3 regions of the Aneurinibacillus sp. XH2 genome follow, and region 1 is predicted to be linked to each of the others. Evidence: riboswitches for the same ligand, from Rfam matches in the RefSeq annotation. Region 1 holds a riboswitch; each other region holds the start of a gene.

Region 1 (3,275 bases):
GGATGGGAGATTATGCGAACAAAACAATCGTATAGAACCTCTGCCGTAGTTAGTTGTTATTACACTACTACGGAAAGAGGCTTCTTATATGAGGAAACAAAGTATTCGCTCGGTTTTGATGATTTTGTTAGGAACGTTTATTTTGGCTTTTGGCTATTACCACATTAATTTCCAAAACAATTTATTAGAAGGTGGTTTTGTCGGTCTTTCTCTTCTGCTTAAGTACGTATTTGACTTTTCACCTGCAATCACAATACTTCTATTTGATCTCCCGTTTTTCATCCTGATTCTTTTCAAAAAAAGTCCGCAGTTTATCTTAAAGACGGCTCTAGGCACGTTTGCTTTTTCCTTATTTTATGAGTTGTGCGAATTGTATTCACCGTTGATTTTTGATTTTAGCCATATGATGGTGCTGGCTTCCGTTCTTTCGGGGATTATCACCGGTTATGGTGCCGGACTTGTCCTGCGCTATGGCGGAACAACGGGTGGAGAGGATTTGCTCTGTCTTTTTATCAGTAAAGGTACCGGTATATCGATAGGAACCGTGTTTCTCATTTTAGACTTAATCGTATTAGGTTTATCTTCATTCTTTTTGCCTTTAGATAAACTTTTTTATACGATTCTGGCGGTTATTGTTGCCGGAAAAGTGATTACCTGGACTGTGCATTTTGGGGAAGAAAAAGAGGGAGAGCAGCAATTGTCTGAGCAGATGATTTGAATGGATAATTTGGTTAGCGAAAAACCCCTGTGCAGGGGTTTTTCGTATGGCTGACATTTAGCAGTAAGATATAAACAATAGGGTTGTTCCTACTGTTTTAGACTGGATAACCTTCTTTTGTTTTTGCCATGATATACTTGATGCTTCTTTCTTTTTGTCTTTTCAGGAACTTATGTTACTCTTATCTTAATGAATATGCGGAGCTTCTCAGGATGAAGTGGTTGAACATATAAAGGAGGCTTCATTTTTATGTGGGCGTTAATGGAACTTATAGGGTTTGCGGGACTCATTTTATTTGGGACGTTAGCAATTGTTTCCGTTATGCGAAACAGAGATCCGAAAAACTACATGAAATTAGCCAGTATTTTTTTTTGTTATTCTTATTATTGCAATTATACTGGATAGGCAGTTAGAAACACCATTACAGACTCTCCTTCTGTAGTCACTCAACATAAAATCAAATAAAGAAAGCGAACAGACGGCTCAGAATCGGGCCGTCTATTTGTTTTTTTATTGGTTTGAGTTCGCCTATTGAAAGGCTTATCTGACCGTCTATATATGATGTAAGTATATGAAATTAATTACAAAAAGAGGCTTCATATCCACATTTATTATAATGAAATCGTATTCTATGTACGTTATGGTATACATGAAACAAAACATATGCCTAATCCAATTTTGATACACGTTGGAACGGGGGAACCAATGATTTGGGGTGAAACCGCGCATGCGCGGTCGGGCGTCTTTCGACCGAACCCGTCAGCTAACCTCGTCGGCAGATAAGAGAGGGAATCATGAAAAAAAATTTCAAAGCAGTAACAGCAAGTCTATTAACAGCAGGAATTTTGCTTGGGGGAATGGCTGCACCCATGCAGGCAGAAGCTGCAGATATTTCTGCAAAATACGGAAGTACTTTGAATATCAGTAACGAAAGTCGTGTGATTGACAATATTATCAATACTGGCAAAGGCCTGATTGGCAAAGCAAAGTACAGACATGCCTATGTGCCTGGAAAATATATGGATTGTTCCGGTTTTATTTATTATATATTCAAAAAGAACGGAATTAACATAAATACGCTGGATGATGACAAACAGGTAAAGCTTGGCTCATACGTTCCAAAAAACCAGCTAAAAAAAGGAGATTTAGTATTTTTTAGCACTAAGAAAAACAAATGGGATATTACTCATGTTGGTATATATATCGGGAGTGGAAAAATTCTGCATATGGCCAACACGAAATATAATGTTACGATCAGCAGTTTGAACAGTTCTTGGTATAAAAAGTATTATGTAACTGCCCGTCGTGTTGTAAAATAGAAAATATGACTAAGATAAAAACCAGTCTATGTCGATAGGCTGGTTTTTATCTTGATGATTAGGAAAAACTTGCGAAGCATTTGTCCGCGAGTTTTTTCTATCTGGAAAACATATCTAGAACAAAAATGAAGTGGAGTGGATGAGACATGGGAAGAAAGGCGAGCTTGTCTATCATATGGTTTATTTGCGTATGGATACTTGCTGCCTGTAGCACAGGTTCCCAGGACAGTTTTCAAGAAACAAAGGCAGTCGTAAATGTTAACGAGCAGCAACTGCAGAAGGCAAAAGTGGTTAGAGTCGTGGATGGGGACACATTTGTGGTAAATGTGAAGGGAAAAGAACGGAAGATACGGTTGATTCTTGTTGATACGCCGGAATCGAAAGCACCAAACCGGCCGAAAGGATATCTCGGAGAAGAAGCAAAGCAATATACGACGAGGCGTCTAGAAGGCAAGGAAGTTTGGCTTGAAAAAGATGTCCAGTCCACGGATCGGTACGGACGGTGGCTGCGTTATGTATATCTTGATGTGAAAGACGGTAAAGGGGAATTTTTCAATGGTACGCTTGTTAGAAGTGGTCTGGCGCGCCTGGCGACGTTTCCGCCGAATGTAAAATACGTCGACCAGATCCGCGAATGGCAAACGGAAGCGCGGGAAGCGGAGCGCGGCGTATGGAAGAACATTAAGGAAGCATTTCCGGATCGCAAAGTGGAAAAATAGCTGAAACTTTTATAATGTTGCCACGTATAGCATACACGGATAGAAGAATAAGGTTATGCTGTATAACGGATAACAATTATAGCCAGGTATTTTTTGCATAAAATCTCAGGATAGTTAGAATCATTCGGTAAGGAAGGGAGTCGTTGAGATGTTCAAAAAGATGATGGCGAAGCTGGGATTCGGGTCGGCCAGAGTAGATCTGGTACTTCGCAATAGCGAGTTTATACTTGGCGATACAGTCGAAGGAGAGCTTGTGATTCAGGGTGGTGCCGTCGAACAATACATAAAAAAAATCGACGTTCAGTTTATGATGGCCATTCGCACGAAGCAAAACGAATACAGGCAGGCTATCGCTACCATTCCGTTTGCCTGCAATTTTAATATTGGGGCGGAAGAAAGAAAGGTGTTTCCGTTTCGGTATGAATTGCCGAAAGATCTGCTGATTTCAAGCCATACGGTAGCATATTATTTTGTGACCAATCTCGATATTGCAGCGGGGGTAGACAATCAGGACCGCGA
Region 2 (3,275 bases), 480 kb from region 1:
TCCCGCCGATACAAAAAAACTCGGGTTAAAAAATCCAACCCACGGATCCACATCAATCACTTCGCCGTTTTCCATCCTAAAACCGGCGGGCGTTCCCTGAAATGCATGCACATTTGTAATCAGGATCGCGGATGCTGCCGCACCAATCACTACGAATATCATGCTTAGAATGCGCATAGACGCGGACAACCGATCGGCCGCATACACATAAATGGACATGAACAACGCTTCCAACAAAAAAGCGAAAATCTCAATCTGAAACGGAAGAGCAACAACCTTCCCAACGACTTCCATAAAACCAGGCCACAGCAAGGAAAGCTGAACACCCGCAATGGTGCCGGAAGGAATAGCCACCCCGAGAAGCACCGCAAATCCTTTCGTCCAGCGTTGTGCCATAATGCCATAGTCTTTGTCTTTTTTCCACTGGCGCAAAACTTCTGCTGTTAAAATCATCAGCGGAAGCCCCACGCCAAGCGTAGCAAAAATAATATGAAATCCCATTGTCGTCCCAAACAACGCCCGGGCTAGTTGCAAATCATCCACCGTTTTCTGCTCCTCTCATCTGGAATGCTTTCCACTTTAGTATTGTTTTCCTACACGATAAATATTCTGCATGCATTCCCACCCTTTGTAAGCATACCTATCCAAAAACGCGCAAACATTATACATACCATTACATAAAACGGTGAGAGACATGAAAATTGTGAAGCTTTTCGTTAGCTTAATCGCCACATTGTTATGCTGCTGGGCCACTGTGTTTCCAGCAGCGCCAGCAATCTCGAAATCGACTGCTTCCCCTATTTACCATGTTGACACGAAGCGGAAACTCATTGCCCTTACGTTCGACGATGGCCCCCATCCTGTCTATACGGCTAAGTTGCTAAACATTCTTGACAAATATCATGCCAAAGCGACGTTTTTTGTCGTGGGCCAGCGCGCGAAATGGTATCCGCGTGTGATCAGGGACATTAATCGCAGAGGTCATGAAATCGGCAACCATACGTTTACCCACCCGCGTATGAAGAACATAACTACGGCCCGTTTACGTGATGAAATCCGCAAAACCGATCAAGTCATTTACTCGCTAATCGGGAAACACCCGCGCTTCTTTCGTCCACCCGGAGGAGAAGTAACATATACTGTGCTTCTCAGTTCGACAAAACAAAAACATCCGGTCGTCATCTGGTCATACCACCAAGATACGCGCGATTGGGCACATCCGGGGATCGACTACATAGTTAACAAAGTAACAAGTGGAGCCAAACCGGGAGATATTATTCTGTTTCACGACTCCGGTATCGACCAGACGCAAACATTGCTTGCAGTGGAGAAAATCCTTCCTATTCTTTCTAAAAAAGGGTATAAATTCGTAACACTTTCCCATCTTTTACAAGAAAAAGAAAGATAAAACTTTAAGTACTTATAATTACCAGCGATCCTCTTTTGATTTTTGTGTTATGATGTCGGGGTACAAAAAAGCCGAAACTTCTTTAAATAAAGAAGTGCAGGGGATACTCTTTTGGGGTGAATTGCTTATCAAGATACATGGATAAGCATAGGGTAAACTCCTGAACCCGAACCCGGCAACTAACCTTGTAGGCTATCAGGAGAGGAGAGTTTTTTGTATGAAAAAAAGTTTATTTACCGGTTTACTTACATTAACTGCATGCGTAAGCGCCACCAATATAGCCGCCGGTGCAGAGTACAAAGTAAAAAGAAATGATACGCTGTGGAACATTGAAAAGGCTCATCATCTACCTTTCACTTCGCTTCAGGCTGTCAACCCATCCGTTGATCCATTAAACTTGCAAATCGGTTCTACGATTCAATTACCGGACACCTATACAGCCATGGAAGGAGAAACTTTCTGGACCATCGCGAAGAAGCTAAACGTTCCTGTCCAAAAGCTGCAAGCCGCGAATCCAAACGTAGACCCGCAAAATATTCAAGGCGGCACCGTACTTGTGTTGCCAGAAAAGAAACAAGACGATAAAAAGGCACCAAAAAAGAAAGCGAACAAACCAGCGACCGCAATTGCAGCCAACAAAACTTCCGACAGTCCGTCGGTGAAAACGGCCTCTGGTAAAAAGTTTACCTATAAGCGCGTCATTTTTTCAAAAGCAACGGCTTATTCCGCTGCACCTGAAGAAAACGGCGGGTGGGAAGGTGTGGACTACTTCGGCAATAAGCTGAAGGTCGGTACCATCGCGGTCGATCCAGATGTGATTCCGCTTGGAAGCAAAGTGTACATTACAGGCTATTCCTTCCAGGGGCTTCCGAAAGGCGGTATGATCGCACACGCCACCGATATTGGCGGAGCTATTCAAAACAACCGCGTGGATATTTTCGTGCCAGGCTCACCAGAACATGTAAGTAAGTTTGGCGTTCAAAATATAAAAGTTTATGTTTTAAAATAAGAAACAAACCGCCGAAAAATTTTTTCCCATTTTTCGGCGGTTTGTTTTTATATGTTCGATTAATTTTTCACTGCATTCTCGTTTTTGCGGTAAAATTCATGAAACAACTTCAATAAAGCCCTCTTCTCAATCCGCGATACATATGAACGTGAAATGCCAAGCTCACGCGCGATCTCCCGCTGTGTCCGTTCCTCTTCGTTATCCAGCCCGAAGCGGCCAATAATAACTTCTTTTTCCCTATCATCGAGGATATGAATGTGCTGATAAATTTTGTTTTTTTCAATCTTTAGCTGTACCTTATCTTCGACTTCGTTCGCTTCTGTGCCAAGAATATCGATAAGGGATATTTCATTTAACCAAATATGTTGTATGTGTTGTGCGATCAGATCCATATTCGTGTGTGCATTCCCCGACAAAAAGTACTGGTTAACCCAACCTTTATCCGGTTCAGATGGATTCAATCTTTTTTCTCCACAATTATCCAAAAAATAAAATACGGAACCCCCTTTAAATACAACTTTATACGTTACAGACTTATCATTATCAATAAAAGTCGAACTGAAACAAAAAAACTGGCGTGACTATATTCAGCAGGACAATCCTATCGCGGCTGCACTGCTAAGCAAAATAAGGTACACTTCCAAAGAATGAGTAGAAGCCAAAAAAAGAATTTCTTCGCATGCTGGTGCAGACCCGGCTTGTATGACACTGTGATATGCTCCCCTTTAAGATGCAGAACTCCCAGTCAAAACGTTTAGTCCGGTATCCACCTCTAAACTACCTTTACTTCTTGAAAGTCGCACCCAATAATCCCATTCTTCTCTATTTCTTCCCTAAACTTTTCTGACACAAATACTG
Region 3 (3,275 bases), 1.5 Mb from region 1:
GATTCGGGTTCTCTCCCGTCCATTCCGCCAAACGAGCAAGCGCCTCACGGATAAATGCGATAAACTTTTCCAGTTCTTCCTCGTTAAATACAATTTCATCCCCGTTAACGCTCGAAGTCACCACCATAGAAGTAACGAATCGCGTCATCGGCACGTATTCGTCATTAAGAAAATAAAACACGTACGGATATTGTTCAACAAGGCGACTTGCCCAGGCGTTCACCGCTTCATTCTGCATAACATCTTCCAGTTCGCCGGAAAAACCGTAAAATGAAAACACAAGTCCTGCCTTTTTCTGGCGAATCCGTTCTTTGTCTTGCAACACTTCGTCAAAAAAAGTAACCAGTTTTGAAATATCCTCCTGCTCAACCTCTTCGCGCGAAATTTGGATGGGCGTAATATGGGCGAACTCATTATCTTCTGCCAGCTCTTCTTCCTCTTCTGCGCGCTCCGGTTCCCCCCCTATCTCCGCCTGCTTTTCTTCCATCGCAATACGTTCCGACATCATCTTCAACCATTCTTCAAAACGGCGCCAATCCGCTTCGTCCAATTCCCAGCCAATGGCTTCGGCAAACGCTGTAGCCCGTTCACGAGCATCCCATCCAAGCGCCTCGCACGTATCATAAATCATCACAAATCGGCTCTGCATAAACGTTCGCTGTTTTTCCGGGTGAGAAGGAAGCACGAACGTCCGGTAAATCTGTGCCGTCTCCTCATCTGTCCAATCAAAAAATGCGGTCGCATCATAGGTTTCTCTCTCCGCCCCTTCAATGTATTTTCCGATGCGTTTGCCTAAAAATTCATCCGCTTCTGCCATCAGTTCTGGAGAGAGACGCAGTTGCAGCCGACCTTCTCGACGTAACCCCAGCTCAATTTGTCCTAAAATGTCTTCCACTATACGAGCGATTTGTTTATAACTGTGATGCTCAATTTTTTCCCGGGTAATAACATATATTTGCGGCTCATCACGTCGTTCCAACGCTCTGTTTGAACCATGTTCATTTTCCCCCGAATTAGGTAGAGAAGCACTTTCCTCCGCTAGCTCTTCCCAAGGTATCTCGCCCGTCCGTTCCGCATCCACGCACTCACTTTCGTGTTCTTTCTGCTTTCGTCCTGCAAATACTTTGCGCAGGAATTGTCTGACCATGCTTCATCCTCCTGTTGCCTTTTCCTCAACGTATTCGACACGCTTTTCTTTTTTTCCTACACTATTTTACTGGGAAAAAAACGACACGAAAAGCATCAAAAGCACGTAATCCGTGCACGCTAAAAATCTAATTGACAACAATCGTGCCTGTGCTTTATTATAATCCAATCATGATTCAATCGCCGAATCCGAAAGGAGCGGGGGACCCATATAATAGGGGTGAATCACCTCTGGTGTAGGGCATTGCCTTGTGTCCGAACCCGTCAGCTAACCTCGTAGGCAAAGTTAAGGAGAGGAATTATGGTCAGCTTTTTCAGGAGTGTATTGAAGAGGGAAAATAAAGCAAAGTCACTGGAAGAACTACAAACTGATGCTAAAAAATGCTTGTCCGCTTTGATAGGGAAAAAAGTGACTGTAACAGTGGAAACAAACCAAGAGAAGAAAGAAATGAAAGGAATTCTAAAAAAAGTATCAGCCGAAATTATGGGAAATAAACACCAATGCTTGCATTTCTACCTCGATATTAATACGCAAAGCATCGGGACAATGGAAGTGAGTTCAGTATATGAAGATGACAAAAGCATAGTCATTCTCTGCGAACCGGACTATGCGCGACCAGGCCACTACAACAAAATTATTACTGTGACTAAATAATATACGCACCCTGCTTTTACAGCAGGGTGTCAAACTAAATGCTGCTAAAATTGACTAATCAACACGCCTGATAGAAAACAAACCATAACGAGATTGATACCTCGCTATAGTCTGTTTTTTGTCTTCTCATCCTCTCACTATTCTCCTCTGAACTGCGGCTTGCGCTTTTCGCTGAAAGCATTGAGCGCTTCCACGCGATCTTTAGTCGGAATAATCGTTTCATAAGCTTTCGTTTCAATTTTCAAGCCGGTTTTCAAATCAACTTCCGTCCCGTAGTTGATAGCATATTTCGCCTGAATAACGGCGAGCGGCCCATTCTGCATTATTTCTTCCGCCAGTTCCCGGCATTTAGGAATAAGTCCCTCACGCGTTGTCACTCCGTTAAGAATGCCGAGCGATTCAGCTGTTGCCGCATCGATTTTACGCGCTGTCAAAATCAGTTCTTTTGCTTTGCCTTTTCCGATAAGGCGGGGCAGGCGCTGCGTCCCGCCTGCGCCCGGAATAATCGCCCAACTTACTTCTGTCATGCCAAGCTTCGCTGAGTCGACCGCATAACGAAAATCGCAGGCTAGCGCCATTTCAAAGCCGCCGCCGAAACAAAAGCCGTTAATCGCGGCGATGGTCGGCTGGGGAAGCTCTTCTACCATATCGAACACGAAGCGAATTTTATGGATAAACTGGCGTACCTGCGCTTCGCTCATTGTCCGTCTTTCTTTCAGATCCGCACCCGTGCTGAACGAACGCTCTCCAGCCCCAGTGAAAATGACGGCACGGATGTCCCTGTCAAAGCGGATCTGATCAAGAGTTTGCTCAAGTTGCGTGAGCGTTTCATAATCAAAGCAATTCAATTCATCGGGACGATTCAGTGTTACAAATGCAAGGTGTCCCTCTTTTTCCATCAGTACTTTCGATTTTGCCGCTCCTTCATTATTCATGCATTTGCCCTCACTTTTCCTATCGTTTTCCATACACTTTTGCAGTAAAAGTTCGACAAATGTATGCGTTTTCCTTCTATTATTAATGCTCATCATATGAATAGCACAACAAATATATTTTGCAACGAAAGTTCCTTAACGGTTTGTCACAATGTTTTCCCAACGCGCCATCCAAGCAATCCCTTCCCTTACCCACTGTTCGATTTCTTTGATTTTATCCAGGGCAAGACCAAGCGCCTGCCCTATCGAGTAGATAAGAGCAATTTCTTCCGACACAATTTCCTTGTCCAGCGACGCCAACTTAAACATTTTGCGAATCAACATCATTTTCTCCAGTGTAGTAAGATAAGGACTTACCTCTAATGCTAACGCTTTCGGATCTTTCGGGTTTTCCAAATCATCATGGAAGATCTGGCGCTCACGCACAGTAAATGTATCCAGGTTTACTTGCTGAAAAATTCTTTCCTTTTCTTCTTCATCCATGTATCCATCTGCTTGCGCCACACAAATCAATAAACGAATTTCATATAGTTTCGGAT

What was found. Region 1 has a riboswitch for cyclic di-AMP ahead of ACH33_RS02590 (C40 family peptidase). Riboswitches for the same ligand answer to the same signal wherever they lie in the genome.
Region 2: another riboswitch for cyclic di-AMP. It lies ahead of ACH33_RS04935 (LysM peptidoglycan-binding domain-containing protein); the one in region 1 lies ahead of ACH33_RS02590 (C40 family peptidase).
Region 3: another riboswitch for cyclic di-AMP. It lies ahead of ACH33_RS13120 (hypothetical protein); the one in region 1 lies ahead of ACH33_RS02590 (C40 family peptidase).

The regions. Positions count from the first base shown of each region.
Region 1 covers NZ_CP014140.1:532,040-535,314, forward strand. The annotation lists gene ACH33_RS02585 (YitT family protein) at 89-718, shown strand; cyclic di-AMP (ydaO/yuaA leader) riboswitch at 1,373-1,511, shown strand; gene ACH33_RS02590 (C40 family peptidase) at 1,513-2,037, shown strand; gene ACH33_RS02595 (thermonuclease family protein) at 2,184-2,756, shown strand; gene ACH33_RS02600 (sporulation protein) at 2,917-3,275, shown strand, end outside.
Region 2 covers NZ_CP014140.1:1,013,928-1,017,202, reverse strand. The annotation lists gene ACH33_RS04945 (cytochrome ubiquinol oxidase subunit I) at 1-543, opposite strand, end outside; gene ACH33_RS04940 (polysaccharide deacetylase family protein) at 695-1,408, shown strand; cyclic di-AMP (ydaO/yuaA leader) riboswitch at 1,468-1,617, shown strand; gene ACH33_RS04935 (LysM peptidoglycan-binding domain-containing protein) at 1,626-2,417, shown strand; partial or broken gene ACH33_RS04930 (sigma-70 family RNA polymerase sigma factor) at 2,477-2,770, opposite strand; partial or broken gene ACH33_RS20030 (DUF4351 domain-containing protein) at 2,970-3,065, shown strand; gene ACH33_RS04925 (AHH domain-containing protein) at 3,190-3,275, opposite strand, start outside.
Region 3 covers NZ_CP014140.1:2,658,325-2,661,599, forward strand. The annotation lists gene ACH33_RS13115 (hypothetical protein) at 1-1,147, opposite strand, end outside; cyclic di-AMP (ydaO/yuaA leader) riboswitch at 1,318-1,444, shown strand; gene ACH33_RS13120 (hypothetical protein) at 1,448-1,801, shown strand; gene ACH33_RS13125 (enoyl-CoA hydratase-related protein) at 1,939-2,736, opposite strand; gene ACH33_RS13130 (DUF533 domain-containing protein) at 2,872-3,275, opposite strand, start outside.